3 regions of the Shinella sp. GW821-FHT10F02 genome follow, and region 2 is predicted to be linked to each of the others. Evidence: riboswitches for the same ligand, from Rfam matches in the RefSeq annotation. Region 2 holds a riboswitch; each other region holds the start of a gene.
What was found. Region 2 has a riboswitch for thiamine pyrophosphate ahead of thiD (bifunctional hydroxymethylpyrimidine kinase/phosphomethylpyrimidine kinase). Riboswitches for the same ligand answer to the same signal wherever they lie in the genome.
Positions count from the first base shown of each region.

Region 1: linked by a shared signal. The riboswitch ahead of thiC (phosphomethylpyrimidine synthase ThiC) and the one ahead of thiD (bifunctional hydroxymethylpyrimidine kinase/phosphomethylpyrimidine kinase) in region 2 are both predicted to bind thiamine pyrophosphate.
Region 3: linked by a shared signal. The riboswitch ahead of thiB (thiamine ABC transporter substrate binding subunit) and the one ahead of thiD (bifunctional hydroxymethylpyrimidine kinase/phosphomethylpyrimidine kinase) in region 2 are both predicted to bind thiamine pyrophosphate.

Region 1 covers NZ_JBXASL010000007.1:188,650-195,949, reverse strand. The annotation lists gene AC1RWL_RS22200 (amidohydrolase family protein) at 1-741, shown strand, start outside; gene AC1RWL_RS22195 (thiamine phosphate synthase) at 743-1,348, opposite strand; gene AC1RWL_RS22190 (thiazole synthase) at 1,345-2,118, opposite strand; gene thiS (sulfur carrier protein ThiS) at 2,120-2,317, opposite strand; gene thiO (glycine oxidase ThiO) at 2,314-3,300, opposite strand; gene thiC (phosphomethylpyrimidine synthase ThiC) at 3,303-5,123, opposite strand; TPP riboswitch at 5,216-5,332, opposite strand; gene AC1RWL_RS22170 (Bax inhibitor-1/YccA family protein) at 5,468-6,184, opposite strand; gene AC1RWL_RS22165 (anti-sigma factor family protein) at 6,213-6,986, opposite strand; gene AC1RWL_RS22160 (sigma-70 family RNA polymerase sigma factor) at 6,973-7,300, opposite strand, start outside.
Region 2 covers NZ_JBXASL010000004.1:430,582-437,881, forward strand. The annotation lists gene AC1RWL_RS15215 (GFA family protein) at 184-588, shown strand; gene AC1RWL_RS15220 (AraC family transcriptional regulator) at 591-1,391, shown strand; gene AC1RWL_RS15225 (LysE family translocator) at 1,465-2,079, shown strand; gene thiD (bifunctional hydroxymethylpyrimidine kinase/phosphomethylpyrimidine kinase) at 2,076-2,885, opposite strand; TPP riboswitch at 2,927-3,021, opposite strand; gene AC1RWL_RS15235 (peptide chain release factor 3) at 3,080-4,660, opposite strand; gene dut (dUTP diphosphatase) at 4,754-5,227, shown strand; gene AC1RWL_RS15245 (GNAT family N-acetyltransferase) at 5,232-6,122, shown strand; gene AC1RWL_RS15250 (LysE family translocator) at 6,123-6,755, opposite strand; gene AC1RWL_RS15255 (LysE family translocator) at 6,885-7,300, shown strand, end outside.
Region 3 covers NZ_JBXASL010000005.1:275,699-282,998, reverse strand. The annotation lists gene AC1RWL_RS17490 (M48 family metalloprotease) at 1-1,064, opposite strand, end outside; gene thiQ (thiamine ABC transporter ATP-binding protein) at 1,305-2,024, opposite strand; gene thiP (thiamine/thiamine pyrophosphate ABC transporter permease) at 2,017-3,642, opposite strand; gene thiB (thiamine ABC transporter substrate binding subunit) at 3,647-4,654, opposite strand; TPP riboswitch at 4,696-4,810, opposite strand; gene AC1RWL_RS17470 (hypothetical protein) at 4,950-5,126, shown strand; gene AC1RWL_RS17465 (thiamine diphosphokinase) at 5,260-5,925, shown strand; gene AC1RWL_RS17460 (ABC-F family ATP-binding cassette domain-containing protein) at 5,929-7,300, shown strand, end outside.

The DNA.
Region 1 (7,300 bases), on a different contig from region 2:
CACGATGCCTATGCGCGCGAAGCCCGCCGGCTCGGCATCGTCGCGGCGCTGCATATGGAAGTCGACGTGGCTGAGGCGGACATTACCCGCGAGACGGCGATGATCGAGGCGCTGGCCGATGAGGAGGGGAGCCTGCTTGCCGGGGCCATCGCCGCCTGCCGGCCGGAATTACCGGAGTTTCCGGCCTATCTCGAAAGCGTGCGCGCCATTCCCTTCGTGCGTGGTTTCCGCCGTGTGCTGCATGTCGTGCCGGACGATCTGTCCGGAGGTGCGCTCTTTCGGGAAAACATCAAGCGGCTCGCGGGCACCGGGCTCAATTTCGATCTCTGCGTGCTGCCGCACCAGATCGGCAAGGCGATTGCACTTGCCGATCTCGCGCCGGACGTCTCCTTCGTGCTCGACCATTGCGGCGTGCCGGACATCAAGGGCGGCGGCTTCGATGTGTGGAAGGGGCCGGTCGCGGAGATCGCGCGTCGGCCGAACGTGACGGTAAAGCTCTCCGGCATCCCGGCCTATGGCGCGGAAAGCTGGACGCTGGAGGACCTGAAACCCTATTTCGCCCATGTGGCGGAAAGTTTCGGTTTCGACCGCATGGTCTGGGGCAGCGACTGGCCGGTCTGCACGCTCGGCGGCGGGCTTTCCACCTGGATCGGCGCGACACAGGCGCTGCTCTCCGGCGTCAGCCTGGAGGACAAGGCCCGCGTGTTTGCGGAAAACGCCAAACGGCTCTGGAAGGTCTGAGCTAGCGCCAGCGCCCCGTGCGCTCGATCCATTCGCGCGTGCGCGCTTCGGGATTGGCGTTCAGCGTGATGTCGGTCACCACGGCGGCGCTGTCGGCACCGTTTTCGAAGACGGCCTCCAGGCGATCCGGATTGAGGCCGCCGATGGCGACGAGGGGGATGGGCGCGACGCGCGCTTTCCAGTCGCTTAGCCGCTCGAAGCCCTGCGGCGCCCATTTCATTTTCTTGAGGATCGTCGGCCAGACCGGGCCGAGCGCCACGTAGTCGGGTTTTTCCCTGAGCGCGATATCAAGTTCGGCCTCGTCATGGGTGGAGAGGCCGAGCTTCAGTCCGGCGGCGCGGATGGCGGCGACGTCGGCTTCTGCCAAGTCCTCCTGGCCGAGATGCACGAAATCGCAGCCTTCCTCCATGGCGATCTGCCAGTAGTCGTTGATGATGAGCTGGCAGTTGTGGTCGGCGCAGATGGTTTTGGCGCGGCGGATTTCGGCGCGCAGCCTCTCGTCCGGCAAATCCTTCATGCGCAGTTGCACGAGTTTCACGCCGATCGGCACGAGGCGCTCGATCCAGTCGGCACTGTCGACGATGAGGTAGAAGGGGTCGAGCTTCATGAGAAGACGGCCTTTCCGATGACGGGGGTGGAAGGAACCGCCATGTCGCGCGGCTCCAGCGGTACGGCCTTGTGGGCAAGCCGGCCTGCATCGATGGCGAGCGCGAAGGCCTCGGCCATGGCGGCGGGATCACCTGCGCCGGCGACGGCGGTGTTGAGCAGCACGGCGTCGTAGCCGAGTTCCATGACGGATGCGGCATGCGAGGGGCGGCCGATACCGGCGTCGACGATCAGCGGGGTATCCGGAAAATGTGCCCGGAAGGTGCGCAGCGCCATCGGGTTCACCGGCCCCATGGCCGAGCCGATCGGCGCGCACCAGGGCATCAGCACGCGGCAGCCGGCTTCGAGCAGCTTTTCCGCGACGACGAGGTCGTCGGTCGTATAGGGGAAGACCTGAAAACCCTCGTCGGTCAGGATGCGCGCTGCCTCGACGAGGCCGAAGACATCGGGTTGCAGCGTGTCGTGATGGCCGATCACCTCCAGCTTGATCCAGTCGGTGCGGAAAACCTCGCGCGCCATCTTCGCCGTCAGCACGGCCTCCTGAACGCTATGGCAGCCGGCCGTGTTGGGCAGAACGCGCACGCCAAGCTCGCGGATCAGCTCGAAGAAGGCGCCACCGCCCTTGCCGCCGGCCGTCTCCCGGCGCAGCGATACGGTGACGATTTCCGCCTTCGAGCGCCGCACGGCTTCCGCGAGGATGGCGGGAGAGGGATAGCGGGCGGTGCCGAGCAGGAGGCGGGACTGTACCTCGACGTCGTAGAGCTTCAGCATCTCAGCCTCCCTGCATGGGCGAGAGGATTTCGATGCGGTCGCGCGCGGCGAGCGTGAAGGCATCGCGGTCCTCGCGGTGCACCAGCTCGCCGTTCACGGCTGTCGCCAACCAGTCACCCTCGTAGTCGAGGGCGGAGAGCAGGTCGGCGAGCGTCTTGGCCGCGACATCCTGTTCCTCGCCGTTGATGATGAAGGTCATGACGCCCTCCTTTCCGGTTGCTGCTGTTGCGCGACGAGGCGCCGCGCGACCTCTCCGGCCATGGCCGGCGCCAGCAGGAAGCCGTGGCGGTAGAGTCCGTTGACATGAATGGTGTTGCCGTCCTCCGTCACGCGCGGAAGATTGTCGGGGAAGGCGGGGCGCACGCCGGCACCGGTTTCCGCAAGCCGCGCCTCGCCAAAGGTGGGGTGCAGCGCATAGGCGGCGTTCAGCAGCTCCATCAGCGAGCGGGCGGTGATCGGGCCGGCATCCTCGCTTTCGACCATCGTCGCGCCCACCATGAAGCGGTTCTTTTCGCGCGGCACGATGTAGATGGGATAGCGCGGATGCAGTAAGCGGACGGGGCGGGAGAGTTTTATTTCGCCGGTTTCGAGGCAAAACATCTCGCCGCGCACGCCACGCAGCTCCGGCATGTGGCCGATCCGCGAGGCGCCCGTGCAGTCGATCACCCGGTCGTAGCGGCCTTCGTTCGGCTCCCCGGCCTGGCCGAAGAGGAAGCGCATGCGGCCGTCCTCAAGCCCGGCGGTCAAAGCGGAAAGCGCCTTCCGCGGATCGAGATGCGCCTCCTGCCGGAAGAACAGCGCCTTGCGGAAGCGCCCGGCGAGATCCGGCTCCAGAGCCGAAATCCCCGCATCGTCCAGCCATTCCCAGCCGCTAGTGCCGCCAGCGAAGCGGTCGAGTTCGCCGGCATCGCGCCCGCCGGCGACGACCAGCGTTCCCCGGCGGTGCACATGGCCGGGGACGGCCGCTTCCCACCAGTCGGCGGCGAGGCGACCGAGTGTGAGCACTGGCTCTTCCGCGCTTTCCCGCTCGCACCACGGCGCCAGCATGCCGCCGGCGAAACCGGAGGCGCCGGCGCCGGCCTTTTCGGCGCGCTCCCTGATCGTGACGTCGAAACCGTGGCGATAGAGTTGCCAGGCGACCGTGAGGCCGGCGACGCCGGCCCCCTTGACGAGGATGCGCATGGTCACTCTCCGGCTGTTGTTTCGAGCGGCATGTAGAGATCGCCGCCCTCGCGGAACTTTGCCGCCATCGCCTCCAGCCCCTCCTTCTGCGCTTCGGCGCGGATATCGTGCGAGATGCGCATGGAGCAGAATTTCGGGCCGCACATGGAGCAGAAATGCGCGACCTTGTGCGCCTCCTTGGGCAGCGTTTCGTCGTGGAAGGATCGTGCCGTCTCCGGGTCAAGCGACAGGTTGAACTGGTCCTCCCAGCGGAACTCGAAACGGGCGCGCGACAGGGCGTCGTCGCGCAGTTTCGCCGCCGGGTGGCCCTTGGCGAGATCGGCGGCATGCGCGGCGATCTTGTAGGTAATGACGCCGACCTTCACGTCGTCGCGGTCCGGCAGGCCGAGATGTTCCTTCGGCGTGACGTAGCAGAGCATGGCGGTGCCGAACCAGCCGATCATCGCAGCACCGATGCCGGAGGTGATGTGGTCGTAGCCGGGCGCGATGTCGGTCGTCAGCGGCCCGAGCGTGTAGAAAGGGGCCTCGCCGCAGACCTTCAGCTGCTTGTCCATGTTCTCCTTGATCTTGTGCATCGGCACATGGCCGGGGCCTTCGATCATGACCTGGCAGTCCTTCGCCCACGCGATTTTGGTCAGCTCGCCAAGCGTCTCCAGTTCGGCAAACTGTGCGGCATCGTTGGCGTCGGCAATCGAGCCCGGGCGCAGGCCGTCGCCGAGCGAGAAGGTGACGTCATAGGCCCGCGCGATGTCGCAGATCTCGTCGAAATGTTCGTAGAGGAAGCTTTCGCGGTGGTGATGAAGACACCACTTCGCCATGATCGAGCCGCCGCGCGAAACGATGCCCGTGACGCGGTTGACGGTGAGCGGGATATAGGCGAGCCGCACGCCGGCATGGATGGTGAAATAGTCGACGCCCTGTTCGGCCTGCTCGATCAGCGTGTCACGATAGACCTCCCAAGTGAGGTCCTCGGCAATGCCGTTCACTTTCTCCAGAGCCTGGTAGAGCGGTACGGTGCCGATCGGGACCGGCGCATTGCGGATGATCCATTCGCGGATATTGTGGATGTTGCGCCCGGTCGACAGGTCCATGACCGTGTCGGCACCCCAGCGGATCGCCCAGACCATCTTCTCCACTTCCTCGGCCATGGAGGAGGTGACGGCGGAATTACCGATATTGGCGTTGATCTTCACCAGGAAATTCCGGCCGATGATCATCGGCTCGGCTTCAGGGTGATTGATGTTGGCGGGGATGACGGCGCGGCCGCTCGCGACTTCCTGGCGGACAAACTCCGGCGTGACGAAATCCGGAATATGCGCGCCAAAGCTCTCGCCATCGCGGATGAGCGCTTCCTTCACGGCCTTGCGGCCGAGGTTTTCGCGGATGGCGATGAATTCCATCTCCGGGGTGAGTATGCCGGCCCGCGCATAGGCAAGCTGCGTCACCGCCTTGCCGTCCTTCGCCCGGCGCGGGTGGTTGCGGATGGGGAATTCCGGCGTCAGCCGCTCGCCGGTGGCAAAGCCGTTGTCCTCCGGGCGGATATGGCGGCCCTCGTAATCCTGCACGTCGCCACGGGCGGCGACCCAGCTTTCGCGCAGCCGCGGCAGGCCGCTTTCGATCGCAACGACATGGGTGGGGTCGGTGTAGGGACCGGAGGCATCGTAGACCACGACCGGCGGTTCGCCGGCGGTCGGGTGCAGGGCGATTTCGCGCAGCGGCACGCGGATATCCGGGTGCTGCTCGCCGGGAATGTGGATTTTCCGCGAGGCGGGCAGGGCGCCGGTAGTGACGGTGGGGGTGAGCTTTTGGGCGGCAATATTCATCGTGAGGCTCCAAGGTTCAAAGTTGGAGACCCAGTCCTAGAGCCGGAATGATGGAAAGACGCCGACACGGAATCCGGGGAGCGGAATACGAGTCTACAGCGCTTGCACCGTCCCTACGCCAGTATGAACTGGATCAGGTTCAACGGGTCACTGCGCTGCGAAAGCCAGCAGAATCTCAGCCCCTTGTCGGGACCCCCCTGGTGAATGCTTTAAGCAAAGACGCTCGGAGATGATTTGTCAACACGGTAAAATATGTAAGTTTTTACTTACTTTAAGTTGCGCCGCATACAAAAAGAAACGGCGGGGTTTTTCCCCGCCGTTCCCTTTGAAATCATTAGCGAAAACTATTCGCGTTCGCCGGTGAAGTTCAGCAGCAGCTGGAAGATGTTGACGAAGTTCAGGTAGAGCGAGAGCGCACCAAACACAGCCATCTTCTGCTGCGATTCCTGGTCGATGTTTTCGGCATACTGTTCCTTGATGTTCTGCGTGTCCCAGGCGGTGAGGCCGACGAACACGACGATGCCGATCACGGAAATCGCGAACTGCAGGGCGGTGGAGCCGAGGAAGATGTTGACGATCGAGGCGATGACCACGCCGATCAGGCCCATGATCAGGAACGAGCCGAACTTCGACAGGTCACGCTTCGTGACGTAGCCGTAGAGGCTCGTCGTACCGAACATCGTGGCGGCGATGAAGAAGGTGCGGGCGATGCTCATGCCGGTGAAGACGAGGAACACCGAGGCGAGCGACAGGCCCATGACGGCGCAGAAGGCCCAGAAGGTCGCTTGTGCGGTGCTGGCCGACATCGTCTGGATCTTGAACGAGAAGAAGAAGACGAAGGCGAGCGGCGCCAGCATCACCACCCACTTGAGCGGGGAGGAGAAGATCGGCACGTAGAGTGCCGGCGTCGAGCCGACGAAGAAGGCGATGAGGCCGGTGATGACCAGGCCTGCGCCCATGTAGTTGTAGACGCGCAGCATGTGCTTGCGCAGGCCCTCGTCGAAGAGGGCGGCCGACTGCGCCTGCGCGCCATAGCCAAATCGCTGTTGTACGGGTTCCATCATGGGTCTCCTTCGGTGGAACGGTTGATCAGTAAAGCGTGCGCGAGAGGTCCCGCGCGGTCTCTGCCAGGTCGTCGGCCTTGCGGCTTTCCGACACCAGCGCATAGGCGACGTCGCCGATCTGCCAGTAGGCGGCACGGGCATTGTCGGCGTGGAAGAGCAGGACGTGCTGCACGCCGAACGAGTCGGGCCGCACGGCGAAGAGCGACAGGCGTTCGTCCTTTTTCGGCTCCAGCACCAGCTCGACGCTCGGGCCATAGGCCGAGGGGAAGACCTGCGTGTCGACCACGGCCCAGCCCTTCGGCAGGTCCGGCAGGACGATCGCCGTCGCGGAGCGGATTTCGGCCGGGTCGAAGACGGCGGCCTCCGGCTGCGAGCTCATCGCATCGCGGATGAGGGTGGTCTTGTGCGCCCGCACGGCTTCTTCCACGAAGGCGGGCGGCGGGGTGGAGGCGATGACCTCGGTCGCGCCGAAGGGGCCGAGCACGGCATGCGCGGTCCAGCCGGCGGCCACGAACAGGGCGATGGCAGCGGCGCGACGGAAGACGGAGAAGATGCGGCGGCGGGCGAGCGAGCGTTCCAGCAGGCGCGCGGCTTCGCGCGTCGCCTGCCGCGTCACAGCACGGTGATCGGCGAGCGCCAGACGCAGTTCGTCGCGCACGCGCAAATCCTTCATGATCTGTGCGGCGATCTCCGGCCGTTCCGAAAGGTAAGCCTCGACCTCGATGCGCCGGCCGACGGCGAGCTGGTCGTCGACATAGGCATTGAGATCGGATTCGAGGATCGGGTCATTGCTGGTCATCGCCAGTGCCTCCGACGATTCTGAGATGGGGGACGGTCGCGGTAGCACCGTTCTGTTCAAAGGCGCGCAGGCGCTCCCGGGCGCGGGCCACACGGGACATCAGCGTGCCGACCGGAATGCCGAGCGTATCGGCAGCCTCCTGATAGGAAAGTTCCTCGATCGCAACGAGATGCAACGCGGCGCGCTGCTCTTCCGAGAGCGCGAAGAAGGCGTTGCGTAGTTGCGTCAGGCGCACCGAATGATCCTGGTTCGCCGGCACGGAGGTCTCGCCCAGTTCCGCGGCCGCGTCGTGACGGCGCTGTTGCGAGCGGCGC
Region 2 (7,300 bases):
GGCACTGCCCTGATTTTCAACGCAAATGGGTAAAAATGCGTTAACGAATGTAAACGGGCCGAAACCATGCGTGTCATTCTGATGACAGGGCGCGAGGTTGGCAGTTTCTTGCGGAACAGGATGCCCCTGCGGTTGACGGTGCGGCATCGCGGCCTATCCTTTCCGGTGAGAGAAGGATGCAGCATGAAAATCGACGGGCAGTGCCATTGCGGCTTCGTGACCTATGAGGCCGAGATCGACCCGGACAAGGTGGCGATCTGTCATTGCACGGATTGCCAGAGGCTGACCGGCTCGCCCTATCGCGTCACCGCAAGCGTGCCGCGCGATGCTCTGCGCCTCACCGCAAACCCGCCGAAACTCTACACCAAGAGCGCCGAGAGCGGCCGCAAGCGCCTGCTCTATTTCTGCCCGGAATGCGGCACGCCACTTTTTTCGACCGGAACGGGCGAAGCAGCCGAGACCTGGGGCATCCGCTGGGGCAGCATCAACCAGCGCGCCGGCCTGAAACCGGTGCGCCAGATCTGGTGCACCTCCGCCACCGACTGGTTCGGCGAAACGGCCGCCCTTCCCGGCGTGCTGCGGGATTGATCATGGCAGCCGAGCGCTTCCAGATCTTCAGGACGGGCATCGACGGCATCGAGGCCGTCATCGCCGACAGCCGCCTGAGTTTCGCGCGCCACACGCATGAGACCTACGGCATCGGCGTTGTCGAGCGCGGCGCGCAGAAATCGGCAAGCGGGCGCGGCATGGTCGAGGCCGAAGCCGGCAACACCATCACCGTCAATCCCGGCGAGGTGCATGACGGCGCACCACTCGGCGACGCCCCGCGTGCCTGGCGCATGCTCTACATGCAGCCGGCGATCGTTGCGGCTGCGGTGGAGGATATTTTCGAGGGCCGGCCGCGCGAGGAATTTCATGCGCCGGTGCTGGAGGATGGCCGCATCGCCAGGCTCGTCTCGGCGTTGCTCGCCTCCCTGCTCGACGAACACGCCGCTGGCCTCGCCCGGGACGAGCGCCTCCTCCTGCTGCTCGCCGCCGCCTTGCAGGAGCGGACACCGCAGCGGGAAACCATCGCCTCATCGGCCATTGCGCAAGCCCGCAACCGGCTCGACGAAGACCCGGCCGCCGCCGTCACGCTGGACGATCTTGCGGCGGATTGCGGGCTTGGCCGCTTCCGGCTGGTGCGCGATTTCGCCCGCAGCACGGGCCTGACGCCGCATGCCTATCTGCTCCAGCGCCGGACGGAGCGCGCGCGGCGGCTGATCGCGACGGGCACCTCGCTCGCCGAAGCCGCCATCGAGGCGGGGTTTGCCGACCAGAGCCACATGACGCGCAATTTCACGCGCCGCTACGGCTATACGCCGGGCGCCTATCTCGCTGCCCGCGCCTGACTGCAATTTCGTTCAAGACCACCGCCGCCCTTCCGGTGTTTCCTACCGCCTCCCCGCCGCATGGAAACCGAACATGACCACAGAATTCCTTATCACCTCGCTCGTCGTCATCCTCCTGCCGGGCACCGGCGTGATCTACACGCTGGCGCTCGGCATCAGCGGCGGCTTTCGCGCCGGCCTGCTTGCCGCCTTCGGCTGCACGCTCGGCATCATCCCGCATATCGTCGCCTCCGTCGTCGGGCTTGCCGCGGTGCTGCATGCGAGCGCGCTCGCCTTCGAGGTGCTGCGCTATGTCGGTGTCGCCTACCTGCTCTTCATCGCCTGGAGCATGCTGAAGGACAGCAACGCGCTGGATCTCGGGCCGGATCAGGCGCCCGCCGAAAAGGCGCTGCGCATCGTGCGCAAGGGCATCCTCACCAACATCTTCAATCCGAAACTCTCGCTGTTCTTCCTGGCCTTCTTGCCGCAATTCGTGCCGGCGGAGGCGTCCGACGCCACGGCGCAGATGCTCTATCTCGGCGGTATCTTCATGCTGATGACCTTCCTCGTCTTCGCCCTCTACGGCGCGCTCGCCGCGGGGCTGCGTCAGCAGGTGCTGAGCCGGCCAAGGATCATGGTGTGGACGCAGCGCAGCTTCGCCGCAGCGCTCGGCCTGATGGGCTTGCGGCTCGCGCTGGCCGACCGCTAGTTCCAGAGCGCGTGGAAATGGTGCAGCGGTCCATGGCCGGAGCCGACGGACAGCGCATCGGAGCTGCGCACAGCACCGGCGATGAAACTCTTCGCCGCCGCCGCGGCATCGGCAAGCGTGCGCCCTTTGCCGAGCTCTGCGGCAATCGCGCTCGACAGCGAGCAGCCGGTGCCATGGGTGTTGCGCGTCAGCACGCGCACGCCTTCGAACCAGTGCAGCCGGTCTGGCGTTGCCAGCACATCCGGGCTTTCGGTGCCCGGCAGGTGCCCGCCCTTGAGCAGCACCGCCTTCGGCCCGAGCGTAAGAAGCCGCCGCGCCTGGTCCTCCATGCCCGCCCGGTCCACGGCCTCCGGCTCGCCCAGGAGGGCAGCGGCTTCCGGCAGGTTCGGCGTCAGCACGGTGGCGCGCGGCAGCAGCCGGCGCGTCAGTGCCTCGACCGCCTCCCGAGCCAGCAGCGACGCGCCGCCCTTGGCGACCATTACCGGATCGAGCACGATCGGCAGGCCGCGGCGCGACGACAGGCTGTTGGCAACGGCTTCCGCGATCTCGGCCGACGCGATCATGCCGATCTTCACGGCATCGACGCGCACATCGCTGAAGACATCCGCGATCTGCGCCGCGACGAAGGCCGGCGGCACGAGATGCACGCCGAAGACGCCTTGCGTGTTCTGCGCCGTCAGCGCGGTCAGCACCGCCATGCCGTAGGTCCCGCGGGCCGCAAAGGTCTTGAGGTCGGCCTGGATGCCGGCGCCGCCCGATGGGTCGGACCCTGCGATCGAGAGTATGTTTGCAATCGTGTCGGCCATCTCGCCTCCCTGCGACGAAGGCGGCCAACAGGCGCCAGCAAGCCGGCACCCGTTCGACTCCCTCCGCCGGCATGATCCGGTTCAGGTTCAAAGGGTGCTTCTCAGCCCGCTCACGCGGACGCCCCCGTCTCGGGGGCGATTTTCGCAAATGATGCGGCACCTGTCACGCCGAAAGTGGCAAGTGCGCGATCCGATCACGCCTTGGTGACGTGGTATTCCTTGATGGCGACCATTTTGATCGCCGGATAGCGCTCCGATTCGTAGCGCAGCGAGAAGGAATCCTGCGCCAGGAACACCGGGTCGCCATCGAGGTCGCGGGCGATATCGCCACGGCGCTGGGTGACGAATTTTTCGAGTTCGGCCGCGCTATCCGACGAAATCCAGCGGCAGACGGAGAAGCGCGACATTTCGAAGGAGACCGGCAAGCCGTATTCCCCTTGAAGCCGCTCCTTCAAGACGTCGAGCTGCAGTGCGCCGACGACGCCGACGATGGCGGGCGAGCCATCCTCCGGCGAGAAGAGCTGCACGACGCCCTCTTCCGCCATCTGCTGGAGCGCTTCCTTCAGCTTCTTCGCCTTCATGGCGTCTTCCAGCCGCACGCGGCGCAGAATTTCCGGCGCGAAGTTCGGCACGCCTTCGAAGACCAGCGCCTCGCCTTCCGTCAGCGTATCGCCGATGCGGAGCGTGCCGTGGTTGGGAATGCCCACCACGTCGCCGGCATAGGCCGTATCGGCGAGCTGGCGCTGCGAGGCGAAGAAGAACTGCGGCGCGGAAAGGCCGATCTGCTTGCCGGTGCGGGCAAGGCGCACCTTCATGCCGCGCTCCAGCATGCCGGAGCAGACGCGGGCAAAGGCGATGCGGTCGCGGTGGTTCGGGTCCATGTTCGCCTGGATCTTGAAGACGAAGGCCGTCATCTTGTCCTCGGACGCATGAACCTTGCGCACATCCGCCACCTGGTCGCGCGGCGGCGGGGCTACGGCGCCGAGCGCATTGATAAGGTCGCGCACGCCGAAATTGCGCAGCGCCGAGCCGAAGAAGACCGGCGTCAGGTGACCTTCGAGGAAAGCCTCGCGATCGAACGGCCGGCAGGCCTCGCGGGCAAGCTCCAGCTCCTCGATGAAGGCATCCCGTTCGTTTTCCGGCAGGTTTTTCGCCACCACCGTCGCATCGTCGATCTTCGTCGGCTGCACCTGCGTATCCGAGCCGCGGAAGGTGCGGTCGGCTAGATGATAGGAGCCGCAGAACGACTTGGAACGGCCGACGGGCCAGGTGATCGGCGCCGTATCGAGCGCCAGCTTCTCTTCCACCTCGTCCAAAATCTCGAACGGGTCGCGGCTCTCGCGGTCCATCTTGTTGACGAAGGTGATGATCGGGATGTCGCGCAGGCGGCAGACCTCGAACAGTTTTAGCGTCCGCGGCTCGATGCCCTTGGCGGCGTCGATGACCATGACCGCCGCATCCACCGCCGTCAGCGTGCGGTAGGTGTCGTCCGCGAAGTCCTCGTGGCCGGGGGTGTCGAGAATGTTGAAGACGTTGCCGTCATATTCGAAGGTCATCACGGAGGTCACGACCGAGATGCCGCGTTCGCGTTCGATTTTCATCCAGTCCGAGCGGGTCTGGATGCGGTCCTTCTTCGCCTTCACCTCACCGGCGAGCTGGATGGCGCCGCCGAACAGGAGCAGCTTTTCGGTGAGGGTGGTTTTACCGGCGTCCGGGTGCGCGATGATCGCGAAGGTGCGGCGGCGGGAGACCGCCTCGGCAAGGGTTTCGGCCATTTTCTGCAATATCCTGTGAGTTGCCGCGGTCTTTACAGGCTCCGCCCCGAAGATGCAATTGACGGGATTGTGCCGTGGCCGGCTTATGGGCGCATGAACGCGCACGCCCCCACCCAGCCCACCCTTTCGCTCGTCCGCCTGCCGCATGGCGAGGGCATCGAGCTTCCCGCCTACGAAACGACGGGCGCCGCCGGCATGGACCTCCGCGCCGGCGTGGCCGTGGATGCGCCGCTGACGCTGGCACCGGGAAAACGCGCGCTCGTGCCGACCGGTTTCATCTTCGAAATCCCGCATGGCTACGAGGGGCAGATCCGTCCCCGCTCCGGCCTCGCCTTCAAGCACGGCATCACCTGCCTCAATACGCCGGGCACCGTGGATAGCGATTATCGCGGCGAGGTGAAGGTGCTGCTCGCCAATCTCGGCGAAGAACCTTTCGTCATCGAGCGCGGCATGCGCATCGCGCAGATGGTGATTGCGCCCGTCACGCAGGTCGCCGTGCGCGAGGCGGCGGAAACCAGCGAAACCACCCGCGGCGCCGGCGGCTTCGGCTCCACGGGCGTGCGCTAACACCATGCCTACCGACCGGCCGGGGCTGGTCTTCCGCTCCGACCATCTCGGCGACACCGCCGCCTGGCGCGCGCTTGCCGACCTGCTGGAAGACACGTTCAGCATCGACATCACCGCGCTCGACCGGCTGGGCGGGCCGGACCCGACCAGCGTGCCCTTCGCGTGGTTCGACGCGAACGGCACCTGCGTGGCCAATATCAGCGTCTTCTCGCTGCCGCTCGTCATCAACGGCACCTTCGTGCGCGCCGCCGGCCTGCAATCCGGCGCCGTGCGGCCGAGCCATCGCGGCCAGGGGCTTTTTCGCGATGTGATGGAGGCAGCGCTCGACCATTGCGACGCGGAAGGGTTCGAAGCCGTCGCGCTGTTGACCGACAAGCCCGACCTCTACGCGCGCCTTGGTTTTCGCACGCTGGCGCAGCACCGGTTTGCCGGCGCTGCGCCCGAGGGTGGGCGCGTCGGCCCGGTTCGGCGGCTCGACATCGGAAGCGAAGCCGACATTGCCTTGCTTAGCCGGCTACTGGATAGCCGCCGGCCGGTGTCCGACCGTTTCGCGCCGCTGCGGCAGCGGGAAATGTTCCTCTTCAACGCATCGCTGATGCCGGACCTGCGGCTCGACCTGATGGAAGAGCACGATGCCGTTATTGCTTGGCAGGCGGGCGAAGACGATGGCTTTGAACTGCTGGATATCGTTGGCGCTCACATCCCGCGCCTCGCTGATATCGTGGCGAGCCTGCAGGTCGCACCCTCTCGGGTCACCGTGCACTTTGCCCCCGATCATCTTGGATGGGAGGGCGAGGCCGTTGCGGATGGCGGCGATATGGTGCTCATGCTGCGCGCCGCGCCCGATCTGCGACTGGAGCGGCCCTTCGCATTGTCGCCGATGGCGGAGTTCTGATCAGCGGCGGGCTTCCATCGCCATGCGTAGCGCAAGCCCGGCCAGCACCGTGCCCATCAGCCAGCGCTGTACCAGAAGCCAGCGTGGGCGGGCGGCGAGGAGCGCGGCAATCGAGCCGGCCGAAACGGCGATCAGCGCGTTGACGCTGACGCTGATGGCGATCTGCGTGCCGCCGAGCACGAGCGATTGCAGGAAGACGCTGCCTTTTGCCGGATCGATGAACTGCGGCAGCAGGGAGAGGTAGAGCACCGCGATCTTCGGGTTGAGCAGGCTCGTCAGGAACCCCATGAGGAAGAGTTTCCGGTTGCCGTCGCGCGGCAGGGCCTTGACCTCGAAGGCGGAGCGGCCACCGGGGCGCAGCGCCTGCCAGGCGAGCCAGGCCAGGTAGAGCACGCCGGCAAGCCGCAGCGCATCATAGGCATAGGGCACCGCCATCACGAGCGCGGTGATGCCGAGCGCCGCCGACAGCATGTAGAAGACGAAGCCGAGCGCCACGCCGCAGAGCGACACGAGTCCGGCGGCCGGCCCTTGGCAGATCGAGCGGGAGACGAGATAGATCATGTTCGGCCCCGGGGTGAGCACCATGCCGAGCGCGATGAGGGCGAAGGCGGCAAGGCCGGTCAGGTCTGGCATGGCATGCTCTCCTTGGACGATCTGACGAAGGACTATCCCGCAGCCGCGCTTGCGGCAAGGCGCCGGCCGCAAAACCATTGCCGCAGGATATCGGCAGCGCTAAAAGAGCGTCAGCCCAAGGAGCCTGCCATGACCATTGCCGTGCTGATCGCCTATTGCGGTGCGCTGTTCATCGCCGCCATCATTCCCGGTCCCGGGATCACGGCGATCGTCGCCCGCGCGCTCGGCTCGGGCTTCCGGCCGACCTTCTTCATGGGGCTCGGCCTCATCCTCGGCGACATGATCTATCTCACCGCGGTCATCCTCGGCCTCGCCTTCATCGCGCAGACCTTCACCACGACCTTCATGCTGATCAAGATCGCCGGCGCCCTCTATCTCGGCTATATCGCCTGGAAGCTCTGGACGACCGGCCTCTTGCCGCAGAATATCGAGGCGCGGCGCTCGACCAGCATGACCATGTCCTTCCTGTCCGGCCTGTTCGTGACGCTCGGCAATCCGAAGACCATGCTGTTCTACGTGGCGCTCGTGCCGACGCTGGTCGACCT
Region 3 (7,300 bases), on a different contig from region 2:
GAAATGTAGTTCACCAGATCCTGCTTGCGGCTGTCGGCCACACCGTCGAAGCGGATCGCCACGTCGCCCGGTCCCGTCGCCAGCACCGCATCGGCCTTGTTGTCGATCTGGAACCCGGCCGGCACGTCGAAGCGGATGCCGAGCTTGCCGTGCAGAAAGGTCTGGCCGCGCACATAGCCCTCTTCCGGCGCATCGCCGTAGAGCAGCCCGTCGATGCCGGCGAGGTAATAGTCACGGCCGCGATCGCCGTTCGTGCCTTCCGCGCCGAAGGCGCGCGCATGCAGCCGCGCAAGCTCCACGCGCTGCGGCGCGTTCGGGTGGCTGGACAGGAAGTCCAAGCTCTGGTCGGAATCGGGATCGACCGCGGTGAAGCGCGCATAGGCGGCCATGGAATCGAGGAAGCGCGCCGCCGCATAGGGATCGTAGCCCGCCTCGCCCAGCATGCGCACGCCGATGACATCGGCCTGGAGCTCCTGGTTGCGCGAGAACGCGGCAAGCCGCAACTTTCCGCGCGCCAGCGCCTGCTTGCCGGCGATGTTGCTGGAGAGCACTTCGGCCACCACGCGGCTCGCGATGACTTCCGCCTCTTCCTTCTTCTGCCGCTCAATGCCGTGGTTGGCAGTGACGTGCGCCATCTCGTGCGACAGCACGGCCGCCACTTCCGAGGCGTCGTTGGCGAGTGCCAGCAGGCCGCGCGTCACGTAAAGATAACCGCCCGGCAGCGCGAAGGCGTTGATCGCCGGAGAATTCAGGATGGTGATGCGATAGGACTGGTTTGGGTTTTCCGAGACCAGCGTCAGCGCGCCGGCAATGCGGGCGACGAGCCGCTCGGTTTTGGCGTCCTTGTATTCGCCGCCATAGCTCGCGACGATGCGCGGATGCTCGCGCGCACCCATCTGGGCGCGCGGATCGTTCTTCTGCACCTCTTCGACGATCTGCGGATTGGAGGACGGCGAGATCGTCGGCTCATAGGTCTGCTCGATGATCGACTGGCAGCCGGACAGCAGCATGCCGGCAAGCACCAGCGCCGCGACGGGTCTCAAAACCCCGCGCCCGGATACCATTGCAGCTTCCTGCGTTGCTTTCGCCATCTCTTCTGCCCACAGCCCTAAAGGGTCCACGCCCGAACCGCAACCTTTAGGTGCAGTCGAAACACCCATGTTCGCGCCTTCGAATGGATGAGATAGACGCACCATACCCGGCCGGCAACTCCCGATTCGACAAACGGTTCCCTTGTGGCTCCGGTGACACAGGGGGGCGTCCAAATTGTGGCGGGGTGGCGGGGCAAAAACAGCCCCAGCCCGCTAAATCGCGGAATGACCGAGGAATTTTGCAACGGCTGGTGGATGCCGGCTCACGAGGAATTCATCCACCGGCGCATCGAGCAGGATCGTGCCCGCCTCCAGGAACATCACCCGGTCGGCAAGCCGGCGGATATCCTCCGGCTGGTGGGTGATGAAGAGCAGGGTGCTCTTCGTCTCGGCGCGAAGCTCCGAGAGCAGTTTTGCCATGTCCGCCCGCATGGCCGGGTCGAGCGCTGCAAAGGGCTCGTCGAGCAGCAGGATCGGCCGGCGCCGCACCAGTGCGCGGGCGAGCGCCACCCGCTGCCGCTCGCCGCCGGAAAGCGAGCCCGGCATGCGGCGCTCGTAGCCGCCGAGCCCGACGCGCGACAGCGCAGAGAACACGCGCTGGCGCGCCGCCGTATCGAGCTTCAGCCCCGGATCGATGCCGAGCCCGACATTTTCGGCGACGCTCAGATGCGCGAAGAGATTGTTGTCCTGGAAGATGATCGAGACCGGGCGCTCCGCGGGATCGCGCGCCGCCATGTCCTCGCCGAGCAGCATGACCTTGCCCGTCGCCGGTTTCTGGAAGCCGGCGATCACGTTGAACAACGTGGACTTTCCCGCACCCGACGGGCCTGCGACGGCAACCGCGGCACCGGCGGGGATGGTGCAATCGAAGGCGAGCCGCTTCTCGTCGAAACGCACGGTGACGTCGGAAAGGCGGATCGCGGTATCAGGCATCGGCGGCAGGTCTTTCGGTCGTTCGGTCCGCGGCGGTCGAGGGCAGCGTCAGCAGAAGGCATATCACGCCGAGGATCAGCGCGATGCCCGCGGCGTCCGCCGTGCGATAGCTCGCCATGCGGGAGAAGAGCAGCCAGGGCAGCGTCACGAAGCCATCCGCACCGAAGATGGCGACTGCGCCGAGATCGCCGAGCGACAGCGCCATGGCGAAGGCGAAGGCGGTGAGGAAGGGCTTCTTCAGTGCCGGCCAGTCGATCCATCGCAGGCGATGCATGCCGGTGACGCCGAGGCTCAGCGCCAGCCGCGCGGTGCGCGACAGATGCGTGCGATAGGCGGGCTCCAGCACGCGCACGACGAAGGGCAGCGCCATCAGCGCATTGATGACGGTGATGACGGCGGGCGCGAAACGCCCGGTCTCGCCGAACAGGCGCAGCACCAGGAACCACCCCGTCGCGACGACGACCGGCGGCACCAGCAGGATCAGCGAGCCCGTGGCCGGCAGCGCCCGGCCGATCAGCCGCGTCGTGAGGCCGGCATCGCCGGTCTCGGCAAGGCGCGGCACGAGCACGATGGGCAGCGCAATCGCAAGGCTGAGGCTGGCCGAGGCAAAGGAGATGGCGAGGCTGGTGAACAGCGCCCTGTGCAGCAGCGGATCGACCGCCAGCCGGCCGAAATCCGCGGCAAGGCCGGAGGCAAGGGTGGCCGCGAGCGGCGCCGCGGTGAACAGCGTGAAGGCGAGGATGACGAAACCGTCGGTTACGCGCCGGCGGCGGCCATCGAAACGGCGGATCGCGCGGCCTGCCGTCACCCCCTCGTCCGGCGGCCGGCCGAACAGCGAGATCAGCCAGAGCAGCGCCGCCGTGACCAGGATTTGCAGAAAGGCGAGCAGCACGGCGCGCTGGGGATCGAAATCGAAGCGCAGCGCCTGGTAGATCGCCACCTCGATGGTGGTTGCCGCAGGCCCGCCGCCAAGCGTCAGCACGATGGTGAAACTCGTCGCGCAGAGCATGAAGACGAGGCCCGCTATGCCCGGCAGCACGCGGCGGATCACCGGCCATTCGATCAGCCGGAACACCGCGCCGTTGCCCATGCCGAGATTGGCCGAACTCAGCCAGTATTCCGGCGGAATGCGATCGAGGGCGGCGAGCAGGAAGCGCGCGGCGAGCGGCAGGTTGAAGAAGACATGGGCGATCAGGATGCCGGTGAGCCCATAGACGCTGACGGGATTTTGCAAGCCCCCGAGCCGTAAAAGATCATTGACGACGCCCTGCCGCCCCCAGATCTCTATGACCCCAAGTGCGGCCACCAGCGCCGGCAGGCCGAGCGGCACGACGGAAAGCCGGATGATCCAGACCCGCCCCCAAAAATCCCGCTGCCGGGCGAGTGCCCGGGCGACGGGAATGGCGAGCACGATGGAGAGCAGGGTCGACAGCGTCGCCTGCAGCAGCGTGAACTGCGCGACCCGCCAGATATAGGCGTCGAAGAGCGGCGCACCGCCCCCGCCGCCCGCATGCGCCAGAAGCACGGCCGTCGCCGCGCCGACGAAGACGAGCACGACGCCGAGGGCAAGCCCCCCGGCGACGCGCAGCGTCCGGCGTTCGGCGCGGGCGAAGAACATCACCTTATTTGGCGCTCATGGCGGCGAGCCACTCGTCGATCCAGGCCTTGCGGTTGGCCGCCACCTCGTCGGACGACATCAGGAACGTCTTTTCCGGCTTCACCAGCGCGTCGAAGGCGGCAGGCAGCGGGTCCTTGGTCTTGCCGGCCGGCATCATCCAGTTGGTTTCCGGAATGATCGACTGGAAATCCGGCCCCGTCATGAAGGTCAGGAACTGCCGCGCAAGATCCTTGTCGTCGGAGGTGCGCGTCAGGCCCGCCACCTCGATCTGCACATAGTGTCCTTCGGAGAAGGCGGCCGCCTTGTAGCGCTCGGTGTTTTCGGCGATGACGTGATAGGCCGGCGACGTCGTATAGGACAGCACCATCGGCGCCTCGCCCTTGGTGAAGAGGCCGTAAGCCTCCGACCAGCCGGGCGTGACCGTCAGCACGCGATCCTTCAGCTTGCCCCAAGCCTCGCCGGACTTGTCGCCATAGACCGACTTCACCCAGAGCAGCAGGCCGAGCCCCGGCGTTGAGGTGCGCGGATCCTCGATGACGATTTTCTGCGACGGGTCACCCTCGACCAGTTCCTTCAGGCTCGTCGGCGGCGTCTTCACCGTCTCGGTGTCGTAGATGACGGCGAAATGGCCGTAATCGTAGGGCAGGAACGTATCGTCGGAAAAGCCGCCCGGCACCGTCAGGCCCTCGGGCGAAAGACCATGCGCCTCGAAGAGCCCGGTCGCCTTCGCCTCGGTGATGAGGTTGGTGTCGAGGCCGAGCACCACGTCGGCCTTGGTGCCCTCGCCTTCGAGCTTGAGGCGCGTCAGCAGCTCGACGCCATCGGCGACGCCGACCCATTCGACCTTGCAGCCGCAGGTCTTGGCGAAGGCTTCAGCAACCTTCGGCCCCGGACCCCATTCGGAAACGAAGCTCTCATAGGTATAGACGGTCAGCGTCTTTTCCTGCGCCAGCGCAGGCAAGGCGAAGGAAACGGCAAGGGCCGCAATCGAGGTGAGGAATGTCTTGCGCATCGGCGCCTCCCTGGTCTGTTCACAAAACGGGAATAGGGCGCTGGAATGTGCCGTCTAATCCCTCCGCCGGTACGAGCCGGATCAGGTTCTTCGGGTTGGCGAAACCGCCTCTCAGCCAGTGAGTCGAAAACCCGCGTGGCACCCCGTTAGAGCAAGGCAAGGCATAATCCCGCTTGCAGCGCTACGCAAGAGGCAAGGCCCTGTTCCATGCGGAACAGCGCGCGGCCGGGCGATGCGGGAAAGTCTGATCACTGGATGAGAGAGGCTCATCCCTCAGAGATCAGGAGAAACTTCCATGCGCAAGATCATCATTTCCGCCGCCATCGCCGCCGTCGCCGCCATCTCCTTCGCCGCCCCGTCACAGGCCGGCTATTACAGCTACGGCTACAAGCCGCATTGCTTCATCAAGAAGGTGAAGTCCTACGACTACTACGGCAACGTCATCATCAAGAAGATCAAGGTCTGCAAGTAAGCCTTCTTACGCCGCTGACCTCCCCGAAGGCCCGGATGTCCCCTGCATCCGGGTCCTTTGCCGTTTGCGGTTACGACAGGCGTCCCGCCAAAATCTTTCCCTTTCTGGAGAACATGCGCTAAGGGCATCAGCCATGACCGTGCCCGCACCGACAGACCCGTTCTTCGTCGTCCTCCTGGGAGGCGCGCTCCAGGCGACGCCGCGCCTTGCCGCGGATGTCGCTGGCGCGCGTTTCGTGGCGGCCGATGGCGGCATGCGCCATGCGGCGGCGCTCGGCGTGAGGCCGGAAATCTGGGTCGGCGATTTCGATTCCACCCCGCCGGAACTGCTGGACGCCTGGCCGAATATCGAGCGCCAACCCTATCCCGTCGCCAAGAACGAGACCGATGGCGCCATCGCCGTCGCGGTCGCCATCGAGCGCGGCGCGCGAAAAATCGTGCTGGCCGGCGCGCTGGGCGGCGAACGCTCCGACCATGCGCTGATGCACCTCATCCACGCCGTTTCGCTGGAAGAGCAGGGTTTTGCCATAAAGCTCACCTCCGGCACGGAGGAGGCCTGGCCTCTGCTGCCCGGCACGCGCGAGATCGACCTGCCGAAGGGCAGCCTGTTTTCCGTGCTCGGCCTCTCGCCGCTTGCCGGCCTCGATATCGGCAATGTGCGTTATCCGCTGAAGGACTTTTCCTTGCCCTTCGGCTCGTCGCGCACCATTTCCAACGTCGCGGAAGGCCCCGTTCGCCTTTCGCTCGCCTCCGGCCGCGCGATCGTCATCGCCCGGCCCTATGACCTTTCAGGAGCCTGACCCTTGGCACCGCCCATCCTCAAACTCGACGATATCTTCCTGAGCTTCGGCGGCACGCCGCTGCTTGCCGGCGCCAGCCTGCAAGTGGAGCCCGGCGACCGCATCTCCCTTGTCGGCCGCAACGGCTCGGGCAAGTCGACGCTGATGAAAATCGCCGCCGGCCTGGCGGAAGCGCAGTCCGGCGAGGTGTTCCGCCACCCGTCCGCCACCATCCGCTACCTGCACCAGGCGCCGGATTTCGACGGCTACGAGACGGTCGCCGCCTATGCCGAAGCCGGCCTCGGCCCGAGCGACGATCCCTACCGCGTGACCTACCTACTCGAACATCTGGGGCTGACCGGCGCCGAGCACCCGGCATCGCTTTCGGGCGGCGAGGCGCGCCGCGCCGCACTCGCCCGCGTCATGGCGCCGGAGCCGGACATCCTTCTGCTCGACGAGCCGACCAACCATCTGGACCTGCCGACCATCGAATGGCTGGAAGGCGAGCTGCAATCAACCCGCTCGGCCCTCGTCGTCATCTCGCATGACCGTCGTTTCCTCGAAAAGGTCTCCAACGCCACCGTCTGGCTCGATCGCGGCCAGTCGCGGCGGCTGAACCGCGGTTTCGGCCATTTCGAAGCCTGGCGCGACGAGGTGCTGGAGGCCGAAGAGCTGGAACAGCACAAGCTCGGCAAGGCGATCGAGCGCGAGGAGCACTGGCTGCGCTACGGCGTGACGGCGCGCCGCAAGCGCAACATGCGCCGCCTCGGCGCGCTGCACGATCTGCGCTCGCGCTATCGCGGCCACAAAGGCCCGCAGGGCAGCGTGCAGGCGAGTGCCTCCGACGCCCAGGAATCCGGCAAGCTGGTGATCGAGGCGGACAAGATCACCAAGGCTTACGGCGAGCGCACCATCGTCGCGCCCTTCTCGATCCGCGTGCACCGCGGCGATTGCATCGGCCTCGTCGGCCCGAACGGCGCCGGCAAGACGACGCTGCTCAAGATGCTGACCGGCCAGCTCGCGCCCGACAGCGGCACGGTGAAGCTCGGCACGAACCTCGAAATCGCCACGCTCGACCAGCGCCGCGAGGACCTGAACCTCGACGACACGCTCGGCCATTATCTCACCGACGGGCGCGGCGAGACGCTTCTCGTCAACGGCGAACAGCGCCACGTCACCGGCTACATGAAGGAATTCCTGTTCCAGCCCGAACAGTCCCGCACGCCGATCCGCAACCTGTCCGGCGGCGAGCGCGCGCGCCTCATGCTGGCGCGCATCCTGTCGCGCCCGACGAACCTGCTCATCCTCGACGAACCGACCAACGACCTCGACATCGAGACGCTCGACCTGTTGCAGGAGATCGTCGCGGGCTTTGCCGGCACCGTGCTGCTCGTCA